Regions from separate parts of the Acetobacter pasteurianus genome, predicted to be linked through region 2. Evidence: predicted binding sites of a transcription regulator. Region 2 holds the regulator's gene; the other holds the start of a gene.
The links. The regulator HrcA, encoded in region 2, represses chaperone genes, less so after heat shock. The targets are predictions, from matches to a motif close to GTTNGCACTCNCNNNNNGNGAGTGCNAAC.

Region 1: groES (co-chaperone GroES) is a predicted target of HrcA. The motif match lies at 1,535-1,563, and genes of this name have one in related genera.

What each region holds. Positions count from the first base shown of each region.
Region 1 covers NZ_CP039846.2:2,092,121-2,098,831, reverse strand. Annotated here, with positions in the region: gene FCN51_RS23290 (ATP-dependent DNA helicase) at 1-409, shown strand, start outside; gene FCN51_RS23285 (cold-shock protein) at 429-632, opposite strand; gene FCN51_RS23280 (dienelactone hydrolase family protein) at 776-1,444, opposite strand; gene groES (co-chaperone GroES) at 1,655-1,948, shown strand; gene groL (chaperonin GroEL) at 2,002-3,642, shown strand; gene FCN51_RS23265 (HAD-IIIC family phosphatase) at 4,010-6,013, shown strand; gene FCN51_RS23260 (HAD-IIIC family phosphatase) at 6,057-6,711, shown strand, end outside.
Region 2 covers NZ_CP039846.2:1,145,447-1,157,226, reverse strand. Annotated here, with positions in the region: gene FCN51_RS18835 (L-dopachrome tautomerase-related protein) at 1-697, shown strand, start outside; gene rdgB (RdgB/HAM1 family non-canonical purine NTP pyrophosphatase) at 716-1,315, opposite strand; gene rph (ribonuclease PH) at 1,312-2,046, opposite strand; gene hrcA (heat-inducible transcriptional repressor HrcA) at 2,146-3,246, shown strand; gene FCN51_RS18815 (penicillin-binding protein 1A) at 3,342-6,104, shown strand; one part of gene prfB (peptide chain release factor 2) at 6,162-6,230, shown strand; one part of gene prfB (peptide chain release factor 2) at 6,232-7,293, shown strand; gene FCN51_RS18805 (energy transducer TonB) at 7,636-8,385, shown strand; gene FCN51_RS18800 (MotA/TolQ/ExbB proton channel family protein) at 8,472-9,485, shown strand; gene FCN51_RS18795 (ExbD/TolR family protein) at 9,519-9,938, shown strand; gene FCN51_RS18790 (ExbD/TolR family protein) at 9,993-10,433, shown strand; gene FCN51_RS18785 (hypothetical protein) at 10,446-11,675, shown strand; gene rodA (rod shape-determining protein RodA) at 11,764-11,780, opposite strand, start outside.

The sequences.
Region 1 (6,711 bases), 940 kb from region 2:
TACGCTGGTCGATATTTTTCGAACGGAAGAACACGCCTGTCTGTTAGGCACAGATGCCATGCGAGATGGCGTGGATGTACCCGGCAATGCGTTACGGCTAGTCGCCTTTGAACGTGTGCCGTGGCCCCGGCCAGATATTCTGCACCGTGAACGCCGCATTCACCTTTCTGGAGGTGATCCGAAATCTTTTGATGAACGAATTGCACGCCTGCGGTTACGCCAAGCCTTTGGTCGGCTTATTCGCCGCCAGTCTGATCGCGGGGTATTTGTCCTGCTAGACAGGCGCACCCCTACCCGCTTGCTCAGTGCTTTTCCCGAAGGTGTGGAAGTCCGCCGCCTTGGGTTGGCAGATACAGCGCGAGAACTTGCTGCCTTTTTGGCAGATACAGAAAGGGCCGATCAAAACTGATCGGCCCTGCCTGAAAAAATCAATCTACTTTCAGATTGGTTGCAGCCTGCTTGCCGCGTTCTTCAACCAGATCGAAAGAAACCTTCTGTCCGTCATTCAGGCCACGCAAACCCGCTGCCTGTACTGCGGTAATATGCACGAACACATCTTTACCGCCATCATCTGGGGCAATAAAGCCATAACCCTTGGTGGCGTTAAACCATTTTACTGTACCGGTCGGCATGAGCGGGATAGTCCTTGTTCTTCTCAACGTTTTGTCCTGCTGCACACCGTGTGCGGTTCAGGATATGCCCCATCCCCCCATGACCAGCCGCAATTGTCAATCATAATTCGATAACGGGCCACGGTCGGGACAGGGAAATAGCCTTACGGATTCATATTGCTTTTCAGGAAATCAACGCTGCGTTCCTGCGCTTCCTGATAAGCTTTGGCATTAAAAGAGCTTCTTTCCGGGCAACCAAATCCGTGCCCTGCATCGTCGTACACGTAAAGTTCAACTTCCGGATGCGCCTGCCGAATAGCCGCAATATCAGTATGCGGGATACTTGCATCCTGTTCACCAAAATGAAGCTGCACCGGGCAGCGCGGAGTCTCGTTTCGGCTGGCGGCAATACTGCCGCCATACCAGCCAACAGCAGCCGCAAAATCATCGGTTTTGCACGCAGCTTCCCACGCCAATGTGCCGCCCCAGCAATAGCCGATAATGCCCACCTTACGGGGTTTGAATACCGAGGCCGCCGCCTGAATATCCAGTAATGTTTTGGCAAGCGGAATCTGTGCCCGCAGTGCTAGGCCTTCTTTCACACCTTCTGCTGAATAATCCAGCTCTACTCCACGTTTCACACGGTCAAACAAAGCTGGCGCAATGACGTGAAATCCTGCCTTGGCAAAGTTTTCACAAACCTGCCGGATATGGTGGTTCACACCAAAAATTTCCTGCAGCACCACAAGTGTGTAAGGATGATGGCTGCCTTCGGTTTCCCATGCAGAAAACTCATGTCCATCTGCAGCCTGAAGTGTTGTGATATGACCCATGTAAGCACCTCCTATGTGCTCTCAGGTTACAGCAAAAAGAAACTTTATCCACATTCCTTGACTCTGCCTTTGGGCAGACCTATCTCCTTTTCTGGCACTCCCGGGGTGGGAGTGCTAACGTAACGCGGCGTTATGTTACGCGCGACAAAGCGGATGGGGCTGCTTTCTGTTAAGGGCACCATCCCAAAAATGAATGTGGAGCGATCCATAATGACGAAGTTTCGTCCCTTACACGACCGGGTAGTTGTCCGTCGCCTTGAAGGCGAACAGAAGACCGCTGGCGGAATCATTATTCCTGACACAGCTCAGGAAAAGCCTATGGAAGGCGAAGTGGTTGCAGTTGGTCCGGGTGCCCGGAATGAACAGGGCCAGATTGTAGCGCTTGATGTTAAGGCTGGTGACCGCGTCCTGTTCGGCAAATGGTCCGGCACGGAAGTGAAGATCGACGGCGAAGAGCTGCTGATCATGAAGGAAAGCGACATCATGGGCGTGGTAACCGCCTGATTTTGCGCTGATCCGCATTTTAATTTCAGAACGATCTTCACAGGAGAAATTCAATGGCTGCCAAAGACGTAAAGTTTGGTGCAGACGCACGCCAGCGTATGCTGCGCGGTGTGGATATTCTGGCTGACGCTGTAAAAGTAACGCTGGGCCCCAAAGGCCGTAACGTGGTGCTGGACAAGAGCTTCGGTGCTCCCCGTATCACCAAGGACGGTGTTTCCGTTGCCAAGGAAATCGAACTGGCTGACAAGTTCGAAAACATGGGCGCTCAGATGCTGCGTGAAGTAGCATCCAAAACCAACGACATTGCTGGTGACGGCACCACAACAGCTACGGTTCTGGCTCAGGCTATCGTGCGTGAAGGCCATAAGGCAGTTGCCGCTGGCATGAACCCGATGGATCTGAAGCGCGGGATCGACAAGGCTGTTGCCGTTGTTATCGAAGAGCTGAAGAAGAACGCCAAGAAAGTAACCACCCCGGCGGAAACCGCTCAGGTTGGTACGATTTCTGCAAACGGTGAATCTGAAATCGGTCAGATGATCTCCGAAGCCATGCAGAAAGTTGGCTCCGAAGGCGTGATCACGGTTGAAGAAGCCAAGCACTTCCAGACAGAACTGGATGTTGTTGAAGGCATGCAGTTTGACCGCGGCTACATCTCTCCGTACTTCGTGACGAACCCGGAAAAGATGACAGCGGATCTGGAAAACCCCTACATCCTGATCCATGAAAAGAAGCTGTCTTCTCTGCAGCCCATGCTGCCGCTGCTGGAATCTGTTGTGCAGTCCGGCCGTCCGCTGCTGATCATTGCAGAAGACGTTGACGGTGAAGCTCTGGCAACTCTGGTTGTCAACAAGCTGCGCGGTGGCCTGAAAATTGCTGCTGTTAAGGCTCCGGGCTTTGGTGATCGCCGCAAAGCTATGCTGGAAGACATTGCTATCCTTACGGGTGGTCAGGTCATCAGCGAAGATCTGGGCATCAAGCTGGAAACCGTTACCCTGAACATGCTTGGCACCGCCAAGAAAGTACACATCGACAAAGAAAACACCACCATTGTTGATGGTGCTGGCAAAGCCGATGACATCAAGGGTCGCGTTAAGCAGATCCGTGCACAGATCGAAGAAACCTCTTCCGACTACGACCGCGAAAAGCTGCAGGAACGTCTGGCCAAACTGGCTGGCGGTGTTGCCGTGATCCGCGTTGGTGGTTCCACCGAAGTGGAAGTGAAAGAACGCAAAGACCGCGTTGACGATGCCCTGCACGCAACCCGCGCTGCTGTGGAAGAAGGCATTGTTCCGGGTGGTGGCACGGCTCTGGCCCGCGCTACGCTGAAGCTGGAAGGCCTGCACTACCACAACGATGACCAGCGCGTTGGTGGTGACATCATCCGCCGCGCTCTGCAGGCTCCTCTGCGCCAGATCGCTCACAACGCTGGTGAAGACGGTGCTGTGATTGCAAACAAGGTGCTGGAAAACAGCGACTACAACTTCGGGTTCGACGCTCAGGCTGGCGAATACAAGAACCTGGTTGAAGCCGGTATTATCGACCCGGCCAAGGTTGTCCGCACCGCTCTGCAGGATGCAGCATCTGTTGCTGGCCTGCTGATCACCACGGAAGCCATGGTTGCTGAACGCCCGGAAAAGAAAGCCGCTCCGGCTGGCGGCCCTGACATGGGTGGTATGGGTGGTATGGACTTCTAAGTCCTTCCAACCTATCGATACGGCAATAAACTTGCCGTATCGCCAGTTTGAAGAAAACTGCTCTCTGAAAGGAGGGCAGTTTTTTTTTGAAACTTTCAGTCTCTCCTGAATTACAGTATACTAACTATAATATCGATATTATGAAAAACATTGGCTCAGATGAGAGGTAACCGTGGCAGTTCATTTTAGCGTAACCAAAGCATTACTTGAATCCACTGTATGGACTTGGGGACCTCTTAATCACCCTCCTCTCACGACTTCTCTTCGATTTGGGGCTGATGGTCTGATCAAAGACTACACACATTCCAACGAACACTCATGGAAACTGACCGGAAATTTATTAGAAATTTTCGATATCCACGGGAAAATGATCTGGAAATTCGAAGGTATATTTAACAATCAAGATTCCATTACCCTCGTAAGCTTTCCTCATAATGACCCGCAATGGGGCGTTTTTTTCGCGCTGCAGGCATCAAAAGCAAATATCCCCAGCCATCTTCTTCTGGCCAGCGAACTTCCTGCCCCTACCATTCCAGCACAACCTAAAAAAGTAGCGCCACCACCAGCCCCCAAGCAGCCCGACGCCAAAACTGCAAAACCTTCTGCTCCGGCAGCAAAGGAAGAAGGTATTCGGCTGGTTATTTGGGATCTGGATGATACTTTCTGGGAAGGCACCCTATCCGAAGGTGAAATCTCCCCCATTCAGCGCAATATTGATATTGTAAAAACACTGAATGGCCGCGGCATTGTAAATGCCATTTGCTCACGCAATACGTTTGAAGACGTTAAGGCGCGCCTAGAGCAGCTTGGCATATGGGATGATTTTGTTTTCCCGCGCATTTCCTGGGGCCCGAAAGGACCGCTGGTTAAGGACATTATCGAAAAAATCCAGCTTCGCCCAGAAACAGTGATGTTCGTTGATGATAACGTTACAAATCTGAACGAAGCCAAGCATTTTGTCCCAGAACTCAATGTGGCTGAACCCGATGTCCTAGAAACTTTGCTGGATAATCCACGCTTTAGAGGCAAACCAGACCCAGAGCATAGCCGCCTCAAGCGCTATCAGGTCCTGGAATCCAAGCACAAGGATATGGCTGCAACTGGCGGCGATAACGAGGCTTTTTTACGTAAAAGCGATATTCGCGTTAGCTTTCATTCCGATATTGAAGCAGAGTTCCCGCGTATTCATGACCTTGTGAACCGGACCAACCAGCTCAATTTCACCAAAAACCGGTGGCCGGAAGATATTGAAGAGGCACGGCTGCGCTTTAAGGAAGAAGTAGAAGCCGATTTTGATACGGATGTTGGCTATGTAAAAGTTGCCGATGCCTACGGGAATTATGGCATCTGCGGATTTTACCTTTCTTGGAAAGATGAATTTCTGCACTTCCTGTTCTCCTGCCGCACCATGAACATGGGGGTTGAACAGTTTGTATGGCAGAAGTTGGGGAAACGCCGCGTTCCCATTCAAGGTAAAGTAGGTTCTAAACTTGAAGACCCGGTTGTTGACTGGATCAATGTTGTTGACGATGTAGATACTGCGACAGAAACATCATCACACTCAGCAAAGCGCCTAAAAGTTTGTATCCGCGGCGCATGCGACATGATGATGACCTCCAATTTCTTGCGCACAAAAGTCGATACGCTTGAAGAGCTGAACTACGCTTACGAAGGTTGGGAAATTATCGCCTCCCCTCGCTTTGTTGCCCTCACGCGTGATCTGAAAGACGATCGGAACAGGGAAATTATTGCGCATCTTCCCGGCATACCTGATGGACGCTTTAAAACTGATATTCTTGAAGAAACATCAGATGTGTATGTTCTGTCTTTTTCTCAGGAATCTTTCCACGGCCTTTATCAGTCCAAAACCACAGGCATGATTGTGCCTATGGGCCATTTCGGCCTGCCCTACCATCTGCCTGGCGGCCCCAAAGATAAGTTTGATTATACGGCTGTTCCCTACGATGATCTTGTGAATAAATATGGCGTAGAACACGTATCACAAGAGCAGTGGGACTTCTTTAGGAATGAATTTGTTTTCCTTGGTGGTTTTAACAAAAATCTATTCTTGAAAGACCTGCGTTATATTTTCAATCGCATGATGGCAGCACAGAAAAAGGTTATCATCATTGGGCTAAATCAGGCCGTAGGGCGTGATCATAAGCTTTTGGAATTTTTTGCAGAAATCAATTCCATTGTGCGTCCGCTGGCCGAGAAATATAAATTTGATTACATTGATGTAAACGATATCGTTCGTTCTGAAGATGATTTAGCGAAAGATGGCATGTTTGGCGGAGCTCATTTTGACCGCCCAGCCTACAAAGCAATATCAGATAAAATTCTCTCTCTTTTACCTGCGTCTGCGGCGTAAAGTATCGCCATAAATTCCACTGTTAAGGTACCTTGAGACTGTCATGATAGAAACCAAAACTTTTCGCGGACAATCCACCGTTCTGTCTCCATCCCTTACCGAAATGACGTGGACTTTTGGTGGGGAAGGACAGTCTCCTCTCACGACAACTCTCAAGCTTGCGCCGGATGGAAAGATTGCGGGTTATTCTCATCCGAATGAGGCTTTCTGGAGAATAGAAGACCACAAACTCCTACTTCTAAAGGAAAATGGAGAGCTGATGTGGCGTGCTGCAAAGGTTGTTAAAAACCAGGAAGGCCTTCTAACAATGCTGTTAGAAACGCCTGAGGATTCAAATACACATTTTATATTGCAGCAAAACCCGGCCAATAACGCACCGGAACCCGCTCCAGAACAAGCTCCGGCCGTATCTGCTGCACCTGCAGCAATACCAGCGCAAGCACAACCCTCTGGCATTCCTGACCCAGAATACCTTTTCCCTGCCGATCTTGAAGTAACACCAACAAAAATCAAAAAGGTGCTGCTCATTGGCTCATGCCTGACTGCACTTTATCTGGAACAATTTCAAAAGCGCCATTCTGACATTACTTTTGACTATGTGCCCTATAATTTTGTCAGCGTGCTGCCTCCAGCTCCCCCCGCTCCTGTTGGGGAATATGACTTCCAGTACATCCAGATCCCCCTACGCTCGGTTATAA
Region 2 (11,780 bases):
TGACAGCCATATGAATGATTTGCGGGTGGACCTTACACATGGGGCGGAAGGAACCGTGTATGTGGCCGATAGCTCCTTCGGCCACAGTCCGGCTTTGGTGGTGGTAGATATCGCCACAGGTCAGCAACGGCGTGTGTTGGGGAAACATCCCTCCATACAGGCAGAAACAGGTTTTATGGCCGTGGTGGAAGGGATACCGCTTAAATATGATCCCGCGCAAAAACCCAAATTTGTTACCGGCGGGGTGGATGGCATTACCTTAAGCCCAGATTCCAGCCGCGTTTTTTATTCACCTCTTACCAGTCGTCGCTTGTACAGCCTGCCCACAGCTTTGCTGTCAGATATGTCTGCAACAGAAAGTGCGTTGGCGGCTGCCGTAAAGGATGAGGGGGAAAAAGGTGTGGCGGATGGTCTGGCAACAGATGCTCAAGGGCGCATTTACACTACCAATTTTGAGCATGATGCCATTTTCCGCCGCAATACGGATGGTTCCATGGAACTCATGGTGCATGATCCGCGGATTCTTTCACCAGACGGTATTTTTTGCACGCAAACCCATGTGTATTGCACGTTGGGGCAGTGGAACAGGCTCGCTGGTTTTCATGATGGTAAAGATGAACGCCAACCACCCTATTTGCTGATTCGCTTCCCCATTCAGGGGCCACCTGTCAGCTCCGCAGAACCGGCAGGTGGCTAGTTTGTAGGTAGTTAGGCGTTAGCTCAGGCACGCGCTTTTAAAGGTGTCAAAGGCACGGGCGCGGTGGCTGATGGCATTTTTTTCCGCATCAGCCATTTCAGCAAATGTGCGGGTTTCGCCGTCAGGGGCAAAAATCGGATCATATCCGTGCCCTTGCGTGCCACGAGGGGGCCAGACAATCTGCCCATCTATGCGGCCTTCAAAGCTTTCCGTGCGGCCATCAGGCAGAGCCAGACACAGTACGCAAATAAACCATGCGTTGCGTTCGCCTTGCCCAATTTCTTTTTCAATACGCGCCATGGCACCGGCAAAATCTTTGTTCGGGCCAGCCCAGCGCGCAGAATAAATGCCGGGTGCGCCATCCAGTGCGGCCACGCATAGCCCAGAATCATCGGCTAGTGCGGGCAGGTTGGCGGCTTTGGCGGCGGCTAATGCCTTAATGGCGGCATTGCCTGCAAAGGTGGTGGCCGTTTCTTCTGGCTCTGGCAGGTTTAGCTCACCAGCAGAAACAACCTTGATGCCAAAATCAGCCAGTAGCGTGGCAAATTCTGCCAGCTTGCCAGCATTGTGCGTGGCAAGCACAAGGGTGCTGCCACGTTCCAGTTTTATGGAGTTCATGCGCGCTTTTTTTCCGCAGCTTCCACGGCAGCCATCTGGGCTTCAAACAGCTCGGTTACACCCTTGCGTGCCAGTGCGAACAGGTTGTCAAACGCATCTTCCGTAAACGGTGCGCTTTCTGCAGTGCCCTGAATTTCCACAATGCGACGGTCTGCTGTCAGCACAAAGTTGGTGTCGGCAGAAGCAGAGCTATCTTCTACGTAATCCAGATCCAGCACAGCGCCTTCAGTTGTCAGCCCGCAGGAAACAGCAGCAACCTGCCCACGCAGCGGCAGCCGTGGCAGCACATTGGTGGCAACCAGTTTGCCAAGTGCCAGACGCAACGCCACCCATGCGCCCGTAATGGAAGCGCAGCGCGTGCCGCCATCAGCATTCAGCACGTCACAATCCAGCGTAATGCTCATTTCACCCAGAGCGTCCAGATCTGTGACGGCGCGGAGGGAACGGCCAATAAGGCGCTGGATTTCCTGCGTGCGGCCCGACTGCTTGCCCTTTGCAGCTTCACGGTTGCCGCGTGTGTGGGTGGCGCGGGGCAGCATGCCGTATTCTGCCGTAACCCAGCCTGTACCCTTACCACGCAAAAAAGGTGGCACGCGGTTTTCTATGCTGGCAGTGCACAGTACTTCCGTACCACCAACGCGAATAAGGGCAGAGCCTTCAGCGTGGTGGGCAAAGCCTGTTTCAATGGTAATGGGGCGCATCTGGTCTGGCTGGCGGCCTGAAGGGCGCATGGAAAGCTCCTTGGTAAAATAAGATGTCGGGCGCGTATGGTGCGCTTTTGTCGGCAGTAAAACTGCACGAATAGGGTATATAAAGGCTATCCGGGATTTATGGATATGCGAAGGAGCCCTTGTGTCATGAAGCGTGGTTTGCTGCCAGTAAAAGCTGCTCTGCCTCCGGGGCTGAATGCGCGGTCTGCGGCTATTCTGCGTGAAGTGGTGGAAGAATATGTAGCGAGTGGGGAACCTGTTGGCTCCCGCACTGTGTCTCACAGGCTTGGGCTGCCGCTTTCTCCGGCCACAATACGCAATATCATGGCATCCCTTACAGAAGCAGGTTTGCTGTTTTCTCCCCATACATCTGCTGGGCGGTTGCCTACAGAAAAAGGGTTGCGGCTGTTTGTAGATGGCCTGTTGCAGTTTGGCGCGCTCTCGGAAGAAGACCAGCGGGTCATCGGTCAATCGCTGGAGGCCAAAGGGCGCTCACTGCAAGATACGCTTACAGAGGCATCTTCACTTTTGGCGGGTATGTCCGATGCAGCCGGGCTGGTTGTAGCCCCCAAGGGGGATGGTGGCATCAAGCATATTGAGTTTGTGGCGTTAGGCAGCAATCGCGCACTGGTTATTCTGGTGGGCGCAGATGGGCATGTTGAAAACCGGGTTATTGAAACACCACCGGGTATGCCGCCTTCTGCTTTGGTGGAGGCGGCAAACTATCTGAACGCACGGGCCATGGGGGCTTCTTTGCCAGATTTACGCACGCGCGTGAGTTCTGAAATGACGGAAGACCGAAGTATTCTGAATGGTCTCACGGCGGAGGTGGTAGAAAGTGGCCTTGCCATTTGGGATGGCGGCGGAGACGGGCTGGGGGGCACCCTGATTGTGCGCGGGCAATCCCGTTTATTGGCTGATGTAGATGGGCAGGACAGGTTACTGGCCATTCAAACGCTGTTTGACCGACTGGAAGCGCAGGAAACCATGTTGCGTTTGCTGGAGTTGGTAGAAAACTCAGAAGGCGTACGCATTTTTATTGGCGCAGAAAGCGGGTTGTTTGGGGCTACGGGCATGTCTGTTGTCATGGCACCGGCCCGCAATGAGGCTAACCGGATAGTAGGGGCTATTGGCGTTATTGGCCCCACCCGTATCAATTACGGGCGTATTGTACCGGTGGTGGATTATACAGCCCGCCTGCTGGGTGACATGTTGGGTTAGCACTGTTTGTAGATGTGGTCGGAATTCGGCCATGATTTTTATTACAATGCGCAAACAGGGCAGACGATTATGTGTGAGAATGGTAAAGGGCCTGTATGACAAGCGCTCCGTCTTCTGGTGATCCGGGTTCATCTTCCAGCCATTCTCAGGGCAGGTCTCCGCAAAATCGCAGGCCCGATCTGCGCCGCCCGCGTTTTCGCCAATGGCGGAAGGTGCTTGGTGCAACGGCTGCGTTGGCGTTGGTTGGCACCACGGGTGCTGTAGTTCTGTTGTGGTCCCAATACGAAGGGATTGTGGCGGATCTGCCTACGGTAGAGGGCTTGCGCTCCTACCAGCCGCCAGTCATGAGCCGCCTTTATGCTGGAGATGATCAGCTTATTGCCGAACTGGCGAATGAGCGGCGTATTTTTGTGCCCATCAGTGCTGTGCCCGATAAGGTTAAAAATGCCTTTGTTGCGGCAGAAGACCAGAAGTTCTGGACGCATAAAGGGGTGGACCCCGTTGCCATTGCGCGCGCTGGCCTTACGGATTTAACGCGCGGCAAAGGCAAGCGGCCTATTGGGGCGTCCACCATCACGCAGCAGGTGGCGCGTATCATGCTGCTGGGCAGCAACGCGGTGTCTTTCCGGCGTAAGGCTAAGGAAGCCTTTTTGGCCATGCGGGTGGAGCAGGTTCTGCCCAAAGACAAGATTCTGGAAATCTATCTGAACGAAATTTATCTGGGCAGTGGCGCATATGGTATTGCCGCAGCATCTCAGACCTATTTCAACAAGCCGCTTGATCAGCTGGATGATGCAGAAGCCGCGTTTTTGGCGGCGCTGCCTAAATCTCCCACCAATTATAACCCCGTACGCTTCCCCGATGCAGCCAGAGGGCGCCGAAACTGGGTGTTGGAGCGTATGGCCGATATTGGGGCTATTACGCATGATGCTGCGCGTGTAGCGGAAGCCCAGCCGTTGACCACCCGCAGCTTTACGCGCCCAGGCCCGGCACCGGGGGCCGAATGGTTTGCAGAAGAAGTGCGGCGCGAACTGATGGAGCGTTACGGCCAAGACGTGACCATGCAGGGCGGGCTGGATGTTCATACCAGTTTGGATCTGCCGCTTCAGCGCAATGCACAGGATATTCTGCGCCAGGGTCTGATGGCGTATGATCGCGCACATCGTGGTTGGCGTGGGCCAGTGCATCATCTTTCCGATATCGGGTCATCCACTTCCACAGCAGAATGGGTGCAAGCTTTACAGGGCGTTCCTGTGCCTGCGGGTATGCTTGACCAATGGCGTTTGGCTGTTGTGCTGGATGCAAAGGGGCAGGTGGGCTGGCTTGAAGGCAGCGTTGTGCGGCGGAACAACGCATCCCAAAGCGGAGGCGAGCCCCGTACAGGTGTGGTGCAGGCCAAGGATATGGCATGGGCACGACGCTTTAAGCCATTGCGCGCCGGCGATGTAGTGATGGTGCAACCGCAGGCCGAAGGGGGCCATGTTGCCCTTATGCAGGTGCCTGTGGTGGAAGGCGCCATTGTAACCATGAATGCACGCACGGGTCGGGTTCTGGCTCTTGTGGGCGGATGGTCTTTTCAGGCTTCGCAGTTTGATCGCGCAACACAGGCGCTGCGTCAGCCGGGGTCTTCCTTCAAGCCATTTGTTTATCTGGATGCCATGGAACAGGGGATTTCCCCTTCCCAGAAGTTTGATGACTCTCCCGTTTCTTACGGAGCATGGCACCCCAATAACTATGAAAAAGATTTCTGGGGCCCCACCACTCTGCATGATGCCCTGCGTGAATCGCGCAATCTGGTTACCATTCGCTTGGCGGCCCATCTGGGCATGAAAACCGTGGCGGATATGGCAACCAACCTTGGGTTGGTGGATTCTATGCCGCACGTACTCCCCGCGGCACTTGGGGCAGTGGAAACCACAGTGCTGAAGGAAGCCGGGGCCTATGCCTCGCTCGCAGCAGGTGGGCGTAAGGTAACGCCAACACTGGTGGACGATGTGCAGGACCGTGAAGGTCACGTTATCTGGCGGCCGGAGGGGCTGGCGTTGACCACAGCTTCCGTGCAGCCAAATGCGGAAGGTAATGGCGGGCAAGGGGCAGAGCAGCCCGCGGCGGATGCTGTGTTCCCGGATGCACCATCGGATCAGAAATCTGGGGATGCAGGAAAAGCTGCGTCTGCAGCCGCTCCTGTAGAGCAGCCTATTGTCATGCCTGGGCAAAATGATCTGCCTGCCTTGCATGATAGCCGGCAGCAGGTGGCATCTGCCCAAAGTGCGTTCCAGATTACCACCATGTTGCAGGATGTTATCCGGCGCGGCACGGGCATGCGGGCTGGAACGGGCATAGATGTGCCTATCGCGGGTAAAACCGGCACCAGCCAGAACTTTAATGATGCATGGTTTGCTGGATACACTCCGGATATCGTAACCGTTGTGTGGATCGGGTTTGATACACCTCAGTCCCTCGGTAAAAACGAAACTGGTGGTGCTATTGCTGGCCCCTTGTGGAACAAGGTGATGAAAACCGCCTTGGATGGGTATCCACGGCAGGATTTTGTGCCACCCGCAGGCATTACACTCGTGCAGTATGATACGGGCAGAGGCGTGGCCATAGATGCCTTTAAGGAAGGGCAGGTGCCAGGGTTGAGCGCAAACCTTTCAAGCAACGTCAACCCGCAGGAACTCACAGCCGCAGATACAGGTGCTGAAAACATGCCTGATTCTGAAAGTGATATGGCTGCTGAAGGTTCTGGAGGCGGCCAATCAGGAGAACACGCACCTTCCGGCAATGGTGGTTCGTCAGGTTCTGCGGCGCCTTCTGCACCAGCCGGGGGTGACATTGGTATGGGTGGCCTTTATTGAGGGCCAACACCACATTGTCTTTTTTGACATGATAGAAAAATATGGAGAATCGGCCTGATGTCTGCCGAGACTGAAGCCCTTAATGACCAGATCAAGCAGTCAGTGGCACTGCTGAGGAGGCATCTTTAACTGGGATGTCGCCCAGGAAAGACTCGCTGAACTGAATAATCGGGCAGAAGACCCCGATCTGTGGAATGATTCAGACGCTGCGCAAAAAATGATGCGTGAGCGCACCCTTCTGGCCAATCAGATTGAAGGTGTGGAAGCGCTTGAAACCAACGTGCGTGACACCAGTGAACTGATTGAGCTGGCTGAAGCCGAAGGGGATGCAGATTTGGTGGCCGAAGGTATGGCCACCCTGCGTGATCTAGCGGAAGAAGCCAAACGGCGGGAAACAGAAAGTCTGCTTTCTGGGGAAGCAGACAGCAATGACTGCTATCTGGAAGTGAACGCAGGTGCCGGAGGTACGGAAGCGCAGGATTGGACAGAAATGCTGCTGCGTATGTACACCCGCTGGGCAGAGGCGCATGGCTACAAGGTTACGCTGATGGAAAGCTCGGAAGGGGAACAGGCGGGCCTGAAATCTGCCACCATTCTCGTTTCCGGCCCCAATGCCTATGGCTGGCTGAAAACAGAAGCAGGTGTGCACCGTCTGGTGCGTATTTCACCGTTTGATGCCGCAGCACGCCGCCAGACATCCTTTGCGTCTGTTTGGGTGTATCCCGTTATTGATGATTCCATTGAAATCGAGATCAATGACGCAGACCTGAAAGTAGATACCTTTAGGGCATCTGGCGCTGGTGGGCAGCACGTTAACAAAACGGATTCCGCTATCCGTATCACGCATATGCCCACAGGCATTGTTGTGGCCTGCCAGACAGACCGTTCCCAGCACCGCAACCGTGCAACGGCTATGCAGATGCTGCGTGCGCGTTTGTATGAAGCAGAGTTGCAGAAGCGCGAAGCCGAGGCCGCAGCAGCAGAAGCTGCTAAAACGGATATCGGCTGGGGGCATCAGATCCGCTCTTACGTGCTTGCACCTTACCAGATGGTAAAGGATTTGCGCACAGGGGTAGAAACCGGCAACCCGGATGCGGTGTTGGATGGTGATCTGGATGCCTTTATGGCAGCAGCACTTGCCATGCGGGTAGGAGCAACGCGATCAGAGGCCAGTGCTTCAGCCCAGTAAGGATTTATTCTTAAATCGAAACAAAAATACAAAAAAGCAGGCTCCATTTTGGGCCTGCTTTTTTGTTAGGAAAAGAGCCAAGGGGGAACAGGAAAAACACTGGTGAAGCTGAGAAAACTCAGCATGAGAGCGATTTTGTTCCTGCGCCAGAACAGATTGTCTTTATGAAAGAAAATGTGAAATTAGCAGAACATTCTTGACAGAAAGCCTATCTAATTGCCCAATCGAAAGTCGGGAAAGGTTACCTGTATGGCAGAACAGCAATCTGTTATTGTCATACCAAGGTAAACAGGCTCCGGTAACGCCCTGTGTATCAAGGGTAAGATAATAGCATCTGTCGCGATGCAGGGTGACAAAGGAGGACGTGCAAATATGAATGACTACGAGCAACAGCCGGGCTCGGTGAAATATACGTTCCGGGTAGGGGCTGTTGTCAGTGTTGTTGCCCTGTTGGTGGTTGTCGCGCTGCATCTTATGGGCGTGCTGGGGCTGATGTACGGTATGGGAACCACGGCAAGTGTTCCTGTTACACATCCGCCTATCAAAACAGTTATGTTGCCACCCCCGCCGCCTCCGCCACCCCCGCCTCCGCCACCACCCCCACCTCCGGTTATGGCTGTGCCGCCGCCGCCATACATTCCGCCGCCGAAAATCAAGGTGCCACCGCCGCCCAAGCCGCCCATCAAGCACGTGGCCAAGGCGCCGCCTAAGCACCCAACACCGCCGCAAACCAAAACGGCTGCTGCGCCTCCAGCAACATCTGCACCCAGTAGTGCAGCCGCTGCAGGAGATGGCACAACAGACGCACCAGATACGTCTGCTGGTTCTGCGCCCTTAAACAATGTGCAGCCGGTCTATCCGCCAGAAATGGAGGAAGACAACATTGAAGGCCGTGTGACGTTGATTTGTGATGTGGAAGCTTCTGGCATGACCAGCAACTGCCATGTGCAGTCGGTCTCTGGCGGTCAGGCCTTTGCTCAGTCAGCGTTGGATTACGTGCACAAGGCCCGCTATCGCCCGGCCACACGTAATGGCGCACCGGTGAAGGAACTGCACAAGGTCTACGTCATCCGCTTCAGGCTGGATGACTAAAACGGGGTCAGTTTTTCATGCTGGCCAGTAATACAAATACGGATTGCCCGATCTGTTTACATGACAGGGAAGCGGATCGGGCCCTGATGATGAGGATTATGAGGAAGATGACCAGACTGCCCCGTTCTTTTGTGTCAGGTCTTGCGGCTCCGGCTCTGGCGCTGCTGATGAGCACTGCAGCCCCAGTGGCAGCCTTTGCCCAGGATGCGGCCCCCGCAGCGCCTGCGGCCACGGCACCGGCTCCTGATGCGGCGCCATCTTCCGCACCGGCACCTGCCGCCACACCGGATGTAGCCCCTGCGGCTCCAGCACCCGCTGCCAGCGCTCCGGCCGAACAGGCCCCACCTGCAGCAGACACCAAGGAAGAAGCCAACCCCTACGGTCTGGGTGCTTTGTGGTCCAATGGGGATATCATTGCCCGCGGCGTGCTGCTGATCATGCTCACCATGTCCCTGGGCACATGGTATATCATGATCACCAAGTTCATCGAGCAGGCCCGCCTGTTTGCGGCCGCCAAGGAAGCCACCAAAAGCTTCTGGACCAAGCACAGCATTCAGGAAGGGGCTTCCGCTCTGACCTCCACATCCCCGTTCCGCTACATCGCCGATACCGGTATTGTGGCTGCCGAACACCATGAAGGCACGATGCAGGAAAGCATTGACCTGCATAGCTGGACGGGCATGTCCATCCAGCGCGCGGTGAACAACATCCAGAACAGCCTGCAAAAGGGTCTGGCGTTTCTGGGCACCGTGGGCTCCACCTCTCCGTTCATCGGTCTGTTCGGCACGGTGTGGGGGATCTACCACGCGCTGACAGCCATCGGCATTGCCGGTCAGGCCTCCATCGACAAGGTGGCTGGTCCGGTGGGTGAATCCCTGATCATGACGGCTATTGGTCTGGCCACCGCTGTGCCGGCCGTTCTGGGCTACAACCTGCTGGTGCGCCGCAACAAGACCGCCATGGATCTGGTGCGCGACTTTGCTTCTGACCTGCAGTCCATCCTCATCGGGGGTGTGCGTCATGGCGCTGCGGTAGACCAGATTGTGGTGCGCCCGGACAACTCCCCCACCACGGCCACGGTGTCCAACCGCGTCGGGTAATCAACGGGTCAGGTCAAGGCAAGGAGAACGCTTATGGGCATGCAGGTTGGCGATAGCGGCGGGGAAGACGACGTCGTCTCCGCCATCAACACCACACCGCTTGTGGATGTGATGCTGGTGCTGCTGATCATCTTTCTGATCACCATTCCGGTGGCGACACATACCGTGAAGGTGCAGCTGCCCAAGGACATGAACCAGCCCACCCAGACCAAGCTGAGCAATGTGGTTCTGGCAGTCACGGCGGATGGTCAGACCTTCTGGGATGAAACGCCGATCAAGGACCGGGCCGATCTATTGGCCCGGCTGGAGAAGGCGGCGGTGCAAAAGCCGCAGCCGCAGATCCAGATCCGCGGGGATGTGACCACACGCTATGAGAGTGTGGGCCGTCTGGTGGCGACGTGTCAGGAAGCGGGCATCAGCCATATCGATTTCATTACGGAAAAGCCGAAATAGGCAGGGGCGGGTGGCGCAGCACGCCACCCCATCCTGTGGGGGAGAGCACAGGCCATGGGCATGAATGTTGGCTCGGAGAGCACAACGGAAGATGAAGGCATTGTCGACATCAACACCACGCCGCTGATTGACGTGATGCTGGTGTTGCTGATCATGCTGATCATCACCATCCCGTTGCAGACGCAGGCGGTCTCGATTGATCTGCCGCAGGGCAACCCGCCGCCCAGCACGGAAGAAACACCTGTGGTGACGCTGGTTGTGGACTTTGACAACTCGCTGACCTGGAATGGCCAGCCCATCAATGGCGAGGCCGATCTGCAGGCGCATCTGCGTGAGATCGCCAGCGGGCCAGAGGCCTCCCGCCCGGAGTTCCACCTCCAGCCCAACCGTCTGGCTGACTACAAAACCGTCATCCACGTCATGGCCGACGCACAGCGCCTCGGCGTCACAAAACTCGGAATCGTCGGACAGGAACAGTTCGCTGACGGTAAGTGAGGATTTTTGAGAATGGCTTCTCGTTTTTTACGTACCCTTTTTTGTGCAACAACAGCTTGGGTTGTTATGCAGCCTGTTGCACATGCGGCAGATGAACTCGGCCAACAGGTTGGGACAGAACTGGAAGCCGCGCAGTCTGCTCTGGCAGCACATAATTATGCCAAGGCAATGGATGCAGTAAACGCTGCGGATGCCGTAAAAGGCAAAACAGATTACGAAGATTATACCATTGCGCAGATGCGTGCAGCTGTGGCCACACAGGCAGGTAATCTTTCTGCCGCAACAGCAGCTTATGATAAGCTGATTGCTTCCCCCCGCACGCCGCAGGCCATGAAAAATCAGATGCTGAAGTCTGAAGCAACCATGGCTTACACTGCCAAGGATTACCCCAAAGCTGTTGCCAATATTCAGCGATATCTGAAGGCCGCTGGCTCTGATCCCCAGATGGAAACATTGCTTGCGCAATCTTACTATCTGCAGAAGGATTACCCCAATACCATCAAGGTGGTGAAGCAGCAGGCAGATGCCGCTATAAAGGCTGGCAAAGCTCCCACGGAATCTGAGCTGCAAATGCTCGCAGCAAGTGCGACGGCTCTAAAAGATTCTGCAGCGACCACGCATGCTTATGTTCTATTGGCGACTTATTACCCCAAAAAGGAATACTGGGCGCTTTTGCTGCATGAACTGGTTGTAAACACCAAAATTCCGGCATCCTTGCAGTTGGATGTTTATCGTATCCGTTTGGCTGTTGGGGATGTTTCCCAAGCGCGTGACTTTATGGATATGACGGAAATTGCAGTACAGCAGAATACGCCGCAACTGGCGCTAGACCTGATGAACCAGGGCTATCAATCAGGCGTGTTGGGGCAAGGGGCAGAAGCTCCGCGTCAGGCCCGTTTGAAGGCTATGGTTGAAAAGGCTGTCGCTTCCAAAAAGGCTTCTATTGCAGCAGATGAGCAGGCAGCTGCTTCTGCCAGCAATGGAGATGATTTGCTAACGGTTGGGTACAATTACGTTACATTCGGGCAGGCTGATAAAGGTCTGCAACTGATGCAGCAGGCTATCAGCAAGGGCGTAAGCGATGTGAATATCGCACGCCTGCATTTGGGGCTGGCAGAGCTTTATGCTGGCCATAAGGATCAGGCTCTGGCTGCTTTGCGCAGTGTTGAAGGAGACAACGGTGCGCATGATATCGCGCAGCTTTGGATCTTGCGTGTAACGCAGCCCTCTGGCGCCAAATAATTATTAAGACTGCAAAATTATAAAAAAGGCCGCTCTGATATTGAGAGCGGCCTTTTTCATAAGCAATGAACCTGCGGTAATGGAAGCATCAGATAAGATCTTTGT